2 regions of the Flavobacterium sp. FG19 genome follow, and region 1 is predicted to be linked to the other one. Evidence: riboswitches for the same ligand, from Rfam matches in the RefSeq annotation. Region 1 holds a riboswitch; the other holds the start of a gene.
The links. Region 1 has a riboswitch for cobalamin ahead of ACODST_RS25060 (TonB-dependent receptor). Riboswitches for the same ligand answer to the same signal wherever they lie in the genome.
Positions count from the first base shown of each region.

Region 2: linked by a shared signal. The riboswitch ahead of ACODST_RS03845 (TonB-dependent receptor plug domain-containing protein) and the one ahead of ACODST_RS25060 (TonB-dependent receptor) in region 1 are both predicted to bind cobalamin.

Region 1 covers NZ_JBMDKA010000037.1:34,120-38,879, forward strand. Annotated here, with positions in the region: gene ACODST_RS25050 (NAD(P)H-binding protein) at 1-176, opposite strand, end outside; gene ACODST_RS25055 (helix-turn-helix domain-containing protein) at 249-1,127, opposite strand; cobalamin riboswitch at 1,301-1,507, shown strand; gene ACODST_RS25060 (TonB-dependent receptor) at 1,624-3,669, shown strand; gene ACODST_RS25065 (YncE family protein) at 3,666-4,760, shown strand, end outside.
Region 2 covers NZ_JBMDKA010000003.1:45,312-50,071, reverse strand. Annotated here, with positions in the region: gene ACODST_RS03850 (DUF5074 domain-containing protein) at 1-653, opposite strand, end outside; gene ACODST_RS03845 (TonB-dependent receptor plug domain-containing protein) at 659-2,509, opposite strand; cobalamin riboswitch at 2,537-2,741, opposite strand; gene cobC (alpha-ribazole phosphatase) at 2,811-3,344, opposite strand; gene ACODST_RS03835 (adenosylcobinamide-GDP ribazoletransferase) at 3,329-4,114, opposite strand; gene cobT (nicotinate-nucleotide--dimethylbenzimidazole phosphoribosyltransferase) at 4,188-4,760, opposite strand, start outside.

The DNA of each region.
Region 1 (4,760 bases):
ACAATATCCATTCCCTGCAGTACTTTTTCCCAGGTTTCCGGTTTTTCCCAATCAAAAGGAGCCGTTTCGTTCCGGGATCCTAAACGAAGTGCAACATTGGGGTTACGTTCTAATCTGGCGGCTACTCTGCGTCCCGTTTTTCCACGGGCACCCAGAATTAAAATTTTCTTTTTCATATCAATATCTTTTTAAAAGATTACTAATACAAAGTTGACGCGATTACAGGACAATAATTTGTCGTAAAAGAATTATGATTTGTTTGAAAGGAACTGCTGTTTTACTTCATTGGGACGCATCCCGAATTTTTTATGAAAGGCATTCGAAAAGGAGCTTAAACTTTCGTAACCCACTTCCCAGGCCGCTTCCTGTACCGTTTTTTCGCTTTCACGAAGCAGTTCATAAGCCTTATTTAACCGTTCTTCCTGTACATATTTAAAGACCGGAATTCCAAATAACTCTTTAAAATTCTTTTTTAGTTTGCTGCTGTTAAGTCCTACCATTTTAGATAATTGGGTGATCGATGGCGGTGCAGTATAATGGGTGGTTACAATTTCTTTGGCCTGAAAAAGTTTGTTTTTGTCAGCTTCAGACAAATCCGGTTTTTTATCAGAAGTTAAAAGGGCAAAAAAATGCGCCAGAAGCTCATTGACCTGACTTTTTAAAAACAACAAACGGGTGTTTCCGGTATAGGGCGTATTAAATATTTTTTGTACGGCCAGCTGCATTTCGAGCGTCATATAAAAAGAGGGACCCTTTACAAAATGCTCTTTGGGCTTTAACAGCTGCGGCAGATGGTTTTCAAAAATTTCTTTTTCGGCCTGCGGCAGTGCGTTGAGGTTTTTGAGTTTGGTAAAAATACTGATAGACTGCAGCGGTTTATCCGGTTCAATCTTATGTGAGAATTCGACTTTCTGATTGCCAAAAAAACAAATCGCGAGTCCGGTAGTATTGACCAGATATTTAGTCTGTTTATTATGTTTGATTTCCAGCTCCACATTGCCCGAACCATAAAAAGCAAAACCCACGGCATCACCGTCAATTTCGCATTTCTGGACTATTGTTTTAGCGGTATTGGATTGTTCAATTAAAACAATAAAATCATTTAATTCTATAATATCTGTTGTCATACTATGAGCAGGAGTTGAAATGTAAAAGTATAAAAAAGTAAGAGGAGTTTTACTGCAGTGTCTTTCTTAAAATCAGGATTGGGGCTCATAAAACAGATTTATTAGTTTTTTAGCTTTCTTGTTATAATTGTAATTAAATACGGTTAAAATTATTTTTTTATAAAGAGAATCTTATATTTGTACCTGATTTTGGTCTGTTTTTTTAGAATTTTGTAAAAAAACGGTTAAAAGGGAATCAGGTGTAAATCCTGAACAGGCCCGCTACTGTAAGTTCTGTAAAGTCTTTAAACGTTACTTATGCCATTGTTCGCTGCTGCGGATGAGAAGGCTGTTTTAAAGATGGAACAAGTCAGGAGACCTGCCAAGATCACATAGTTTAAGACTTTCGTGGTACAAAGTTGAAGAGCAAGAACAGACCTGTTATTCTGATAACGGGACTTTTTCCGTTTGGTTTCTTTAGAATACATCACAGAAAGTTTAAGTAATTAAATGAGTGATGTATAAAGCCCGAAAACTACTTTTATTCTTTTTTGCCATAGTTCCTTTTGTACTTCATTCGCAGGTATCTCAGGATAGTTTACGAATTTTAAAAGAGGTCGTATTAAAAGCAAAACCTTTTCAGGAGGTGATTCCCGTACAGACTCTTTCGGGTAAAACCCTTGAAAATCTGGCAAGTCATAATGTGGCCGATGCGCTTCGTTATTTTGCCGGAACCCAGATTAAAGATTATGGCGGACTGGGCGGACTAAAAACGGTCGATGTACGAAATATGGGAACCCACCATGTTGGGGTTTTTTATGACGGAATCCAGCTGGGGAATGCCCAGAACGGAGTAACCGATTTAGGGAAATATTCGCTCGACGATATGGAATCCCTGACGCTTTACAATGGACAGAAAAGCGAAATATTTCAGTCTGCCAAAGATTTCTCAGCCGCTTCCACTATTTATCTGCGAACCAAACGCCCGGTTTTTACCGGAAGCAAAAAAACGAATCTGCTTTTTCGTTATAAAACCATGTCGATTAATTACAATGATCCTTCTTTTCGCTGGGAACAAAAGCTTAGTGATAAAGTAAGCTTAAGTGTCAGTTCTGAATACATAAAATCCAACGGGCAGTATACTTTTCGATACAAAAGAAAAAATCAGGATGGTACAGTGGCTTATGATACCACAGCTACAAGATGGAACAGCGATATTGAAGCCCTGCGTTTTGAATCCGGTCTTTACGGGAAAATAAACAAAGGTTCGTGGGATGCCAAAGTGTATTACTACGATTCTCAAAGGGGAGCGCCAGGTGCCATAGTCGAAAACAAATTCTCAGACGGATTCAGGCAGTACGATAAGAACTTTTTTGCCCAGTCCTTTTTGGTAAAAGAGTTTTCTGAAAAATATAAATTTCAGGCCAGGGCCAAATATGCCTACGATTATACGCATTACGTGGCCAGAGATACCACCAGTGTTTTGGGTGAAACCGTGACCGAAGGAGCGCAGTCAGACGATAGCTACTATCAGCAGGAAGTTTATTTTTCGGCAGTCAATATGTACAGTATTTTAGCAAACTGGGATATTTCACTTTCAACCGATTTTCAGTACAATAAATTGAATGCGACCCGAAGAGGAATCCAAACCCAGTTTTCTTTTCCGCAGCGTTATACGGCCTTGTTTTCTCTGGCAACTTCCTACAGACTGGGCGGCTTAAAAGTGTTAGGAAATGTAATAGGGACTTATGTGCAGGAAGAAGTACGCTATAATGCCAAAGCTCCTGACAAAACAGAATATACTCCGGCTTTGTTTCTGGGGTATACTCCCTTTAAAAAATACGATTTCAGCTTAAGGGCTTTTGCCAAACGTATTTTCAGGATGCCCACTTTTAATGATTTGTATTATACGATGGTTGGATCCAGTACGCTGCGGCCGGAATATATGAATCAGTATGATGTTGGGTTTACCTATCATTTTCCTCAAAAGGAAGGTTTTTTTGATGAGTTTTCTTTTCAGGCAGATGCTTATTATACCGATACCAAAGATAAAATCGTAGCCGCTCCAACGGGCAATTTATTCCGCTGGATGATGACCAATATGGGAAAGGTGAGAGGAAAAGGAATCGAAACGGTGCTTACAGCAGGAACTCATTTTGATAAAGTATTCTTAAATGCGAATGTAACCTACACCTATTCTGAAAGCCGCGATTTTACCAGATTCGTTGGCCTGGAAATGTCTTCTTATGGCGATCAGATTCCGTATACTCCGTGGCACAGCGGCTCCGGAATCCTGAATGCGGCCTATGAATCCTGGAATTTTAATTACAGTTTTATTTATGTAGGGAAACGCTATAACGGAAACGTAAACAATATTCCGGTCAACGAAGTACAGCCCTGGTACACACACGATGCCTCGGTAAAAAAATCATTTGCTGTTAAGGGCTATAAATGTAACGCTGCCATAGAAGTGAATAACGCTTTTAATCAGCAGTATGAGGTAATTTATAATTATCCAATGCCCGGACGAACGTTTAAGTTTATAATCAGTATCGCACTATGAAAAAGGTCGTTATAAAAATACTAACCGGTTTATTTATTGCCATTTCTCTGGTTTCCTGCCGGGAAGATGAAACCATTTTTCTGTCGGCAGATAAAACAGTAGCCGAACCCAGAAATGACGGAAAAATTGAAGGTTTTTACCTGCTCAATGAAGGTAATATGGGAATGAACCGTGCCAGTATCGATATCTTTAATTACAGAACCGGAACTTATACCACAGATGTGTATTCAGAACGAAATCCGGCTGTGGTTAAAGAACTTGGAGATGTGGGTAACGACATAAAAATTTACGGAAATAAAGTATATGCCGTCATTAACTGCTCCAATAAAGTAGAGATTCTGGAAAAATGGACGGCAAAACGCATCAAAAAAATAGACATTCCCAACTGCCGTTATGTTGCTTTTTATAAAGACAAAGCTTATGTCAGTTCCTATTCCGGTCCCGTGGCGATTGATCCTAATGCCGAAATAGGTTTTGTAGCCGAGATTGATACGACTTCGCTGGAAATAAAACGAAAAGTAACCGTGGGTTATCAGCCCGAACAGATGGTCGTGCATAACGGAAAATTGTATGTAGCCAATTCAGGAGGCTATCGTGTACCTAATTACGACCGGACTGTTTCTGTAATTGATCTGGAAACTTTTACTGAAATCAAAAAAATAGATGTAGGCATCAATTTGTACAGCATGCAGATTGACAGCAGGGGCGATATTTATGTCAGTTCAAGAGGCGATTATTATAACACTCCTTCTAATTTATTTGTAATTGATACGCATACCGACGAGAAAAAACAACAGCTCGATCTTCCCGTTCTGGGCATGTGCCTTGTTGACGATCTGCTCTATTTCTACAGTGTACAATGGAGCTATCTGACCAATAGCAATAAAATTACCTACGGTATATTGGATACCAGAACCAAAAAAGTAATCAGTGATAAAATCATTACAGATGGTACTGATAAAAAAATCATGATTCCGTACGGACTTCAGGTTAATCCCGAAACCAAAGAAATTTATATCACCGACGCCCAGAACTATGTAGTCACCGGATATATCTACTGTTTTACCCCTGACGGAAGGTTAAAATGGAAA
Region 2 (4,760 bases), on a different contig from region 1:
TAACCAATTTCTATTGGAGTTCCTACTGCTTTTGTGGCAATATCTACGACTAATAATTTACTGCTGTTATAAGGTTCTGTAATATATAATTTACCATCCTCTTCTATTAATCGGTTTGCAGTGGCATTTAAGTTAATTTTAGATTCAACAGTGTTGTTTGTTAAATTAATTACCGCTACATAATCGTCTGTATTTCCATTTGGGTTTTCTTCTGGTTTTTCGTAGTTATAGTAGGTATTGGCATTGGTAACATAAGCTTTCCCGTCTTTTACAACACCATATCTTGGATTAGCAAGTCCGCTGTCAATTTTGGCAATTAATTTAAAAGTGTATCGGTTTACAATATTAATCACATTGGATCCTCCTGCAATGATATAAGCTTTATCGCCGTCAAAAAAGATATTTTGGACAAATTTCCCAAGAAGTTCATTTTTTCCGTTTACAGTAGTGTAAACATCTTTTGTGAAAGTACTGAAGTCATTACTTGAAAATGAAACAGTTCCCACATCAGAGCTTCCTTCATTTAAAATGAAAAAACCGTTTTCATACTGTCCTTTTGGTTCGTCAGTATCGGTGTTATCATCATTATCACTCGAACAAGAGGCTAATAGTGATACGCTGAGTGCTATTAAAAGTAATTTACTAAGTTTCATAAATATTAAAATTTTAGAGTTAAATACATATTGAAATTGCGGCCAGGCATAGGTCTGTTTTCCAGACTTTCATAATCTTCATTGAAAAGGTTCAGCACCTGAAAACCTAGTTTGAAAGAATCCAGAAATTTAAAATCATAGTCAATTCCTAAATTAGAGACGGTGTAGGCTTCAATAATTTCATCAGGATTATTATCTGCTCTTGTGTATACAAAACCATTATACAAAAACTGATAATAGGCTGATATCCGGTTTCGGGAATAGGCTGCCGAAGCAGTTACTTTGTTATAAGGAACAAAGAACAGCTGATTTTTGGTTTTTTCATCTTTAGAAGCGGTATAGGCATAAGCCGCATTGGCACTCAGATGATTTTTGCCCAGTTGTTTTTTCCAGCTTAAGAGTGTTTCTGTTCCATAACTATTAACTCTGTCCTGATTTTGGGGAGTCCAGATACCGCTTTGTCCGGGTACCCATTGCAGCAGATCTTTAATTTTCATGTAGTAGAAAGTCTGTGTGAGTGAAATGTTTTTAAATGTAAACACATTTCCAATCTCGGCCTGATAAGAGCTTTCTGGTTTTAAATTAAGATTTCCGCCCGGTTCCCAATACAAATCATTATAAGTTGGAATTCTGAAGTTTCGGGATACATTAAGTTTAAAAGTATACCATTCATTAAACTGATAAGAAGAACCCAATGAAAACAAAACCGGGGACTTATAATTGTCTGTGAATTCTTTTCTGATTCCCAATTCGTTTTTCCAGTTTTTGGAGAAATCCTGTTTTATTAATATTCCTGCTGAACTGATCTCTCTGATATGATCGCCAAAGCTGGTTCCGTAACCTTTAGTTTTATTATAGTCTAAGATTGCGTTAACCTGGGTAGATTTAAAAAAGGTATAGCCTAAATCTGCTTTAGTAATTAGATTTTCGGTTTTACCATAGCTGTAATAGTCTTTTGTGTTGTCGGCGTAATATTGGTAGTTCTCAAAAATATAGGCCGTTTTGAAATTAGCTTTAAGTTTTCCGAAATTACCATCGTATTCGAGAAGGTTTCGATTAAAGCCATTTACATATTTGCTTTTAGTGTCCGATTCGGTAATTAAAGAAGTATTACGATCGGTATTTGAGGTCTGACTGTACAGTTTGAGTGTGTTTTTGGCATCAATTTTATATCCAAGATTAGCACTTGCGGTTATTATATCGTACTGCCCGTTTTGGTTCCAGCGCTGTTCGCCCCTCCAGGTATAACGGTTCAGATATTTATAATCGTTTGTCGAACTGTTTTTGGAAAAGCCAATTTGAGCGCTCCATTTTTTATTAGAGATATTAGTCTTATAATTTATTCCAATCGTATTAAAACTTCCGTAATCCAGTTTTAAATTATTCTCAAAACGATTATTAAATACTAAATCGTTATTTAAATGAACCGTTCCGCCAATGGCACCGCTTCCGTAAATAACACTTCCGCCTCCGGCTTTTATGCTGACCGAATTATAATCGGAACCCGAAATTGTATTAAAATCGGTACTTCCGTTCATTTGCGAATTGATATTGATCCCGTTCCAGATTACGGCTGTCTGCGAAGAAGTAGTTCCTCTAAAGGAAACCGTAGAAAGCATGCCTCTTCCGTATTCTTTGAAATAAAGCGTTGAATTGAAGTTGAGTAAATCGGTCAGTAAAGCTTCGTTTCTGTTTATCACAGAATCATTGAGTTTTACAACAGACTGAGAATTGGAGAATTTTTTAAGCTGGGTATCAGAAACTACCACTTCTTTTAAGGCAATAGAATCTCTCTGCGCCGAAACGAACTGACACAGCATTAAAAGAAAAAAAATAAAACGTATTCTCAAAGTCATAATTTCTCCACTCTTTTTCCCGAGAGCTCGATATTGGTTATAAAGGCAGGTCTCCTGGCTTGCGTCTTGTTGTTTACCTTCCCATTCGCCGGGGCGAGCAGTGGTTTTGCAGTTACAACAAGCATTCTTTTCAGAATTAAGCTTACAGTTGCGGGTACAGCTCAAGATTCTACTTGATTCCCTTTTAATGTGTTTTATAACAAAAAACACAACCTTAATTTGCTGCAAAGATAGAGTTAAAAATATTCATTATTCAAATTTGTTTGGGTTTTAAGAGTAAATAGTCAAACAAAGGCATGATTTATAATTCTATTCTTATAATTTCGCCAAAATTCACTTTATTTTCAAAAGCATCTTTTAAAGGCGCAGAAGTTTGATGACACAAAATACTTCTTATAACACCGGCATGACAAACAATGATTACGGGATGTTTTATTGCTGAAATTTTATCAGCTAAAAACTGCCCGACCCTTTCATGTAATTCCACAAACGATTCACCATTGGAAACCGGAATATTAACAAAATCTTCCATCCAGGGATTTAATTCTTCCGGCGGGATTTCATTCCAGTTTTTCAGTTCCCAGTCACCAAAATTCATTTCTTTCAAACGGTCGTCTTCCTGATAAGAAATGGGATTTATATTTTCCTGAATATGTTTAGCTAAAAGAGCGCAGCGTTTTAATGGACTTGAGAAGATAACAGCTTCCCTTGGTAATCCTGAAACAATTGTGCTGAAAGTTTCATCAAAAGGAACTGCGATATCTACATCAGACTGACCGTAACAGATTCCTTTTTCACAGACTGTTTCGGTATGGCGTACTAAATAAATTTCCATATAAAAAGTATACTGAGATAATATATAATTTCACAAACCTGCTGTGTCGCTCCCAGACAGTCCCCCGTATAACCGTCAATCCATTTTTGAAAATACCGGGCTAAAAAATATCGGGTAATAAAAACCGGAATTATGGCTAAAATCAATCTAAGGTTAAAATAAGCGAATGCAGACAACGGAATTAATCCAAAAAAGAAAGAGCCGAAAACTTCTTTCCAGGTAAATTGTTTCGCAATGGGTTTGCTTTTACTTGAAGCATCTTCACGTGAATAGTCATGAGTAAAAATGATGCTGATTGCAGCCAGGCGACTCAAAGAATGAGCCGAGATAAAAAGTAAATAAATTAAAAGATTACTAGTTGTAAAAAGGGAAATAGATTCTGAAAGCAGTCTGAATTTTGCCAGAAAAAGTAAAACAAGACCAATCGCACCATAAGCGCCAATAGCGCTGTCTTTCATAATAAGGAGGATTTTTTCTTTGGTCCAGCCGCCGCCAAATCCGTCGCAGACATCGGCAAATCCGTCCTCGTGAAAAGCTCCGGTTGTTAAAACTGAGGCAATAATGGCAAAAATAACAGCTGTTTCTACAGAAAGAAAAAGGGAGAAGACATAAAAAAACAGAAATGAAATACTGCCGACAATCCAGCCGATAAAAGGGAAATACCGGGTGGCTTTATTTAAATAATCCGGATCATGATTAATGTTCTTCGGACAGGGAATACGGGTGTAAAACATTAAACAGGTAAAGAAAATATGAAGTTCTTTTTTCATTTAAAGGAGATGAATTGAAAGGTTATATTCTGATAAAACTGAAAACTGAGACCGGGGACCGGGACTAAAAAAACTACTTCCTGCTGACACCCGCACTCTCAAAACTAGCCATTTCATTCAAAAAAGCTTCAGCCGATTTTAAAACTGGAAAAGCGACAGCGCAGCCGGTTCCTTCGCCTAAGCGTAAATCAAGATGTAGAATAGGTTTTGCTTCAAGATAATTTAACAGTTTTATATGTGCTTTTTCAGCAGAACAATGACAGAAAACAGCATTGTCTTTAATGTTAGGATTGATTTTAGAAGCGATTAAATAGGCAGCTGTACAAATGAAACCGTCAACCAGAATAATCATTTTATTTTCATAAGCGGTTAGCATGGCACCTGCCATCAGGATAATTTCAAAACCTCCAAAATAGGCCAGATACTCTTTTAATTCCGGTTTTCCGGGATAATTTTCTAAAGCCTTTTTGAGTATTTTTTGTTTTTCCTGTAATTTCTGGTCACTAATTCCGGTTCCCTTTCCAACGCATTCTTCAATAGGTAAACCTGTTAAAAGACTCATTAAAACAGCAGCAGTCGAAGTATTCCCAATTCCCATTTCGCCAAAACCAATACAGTTCGAACCTGATTTCGCAATATTTTCAAC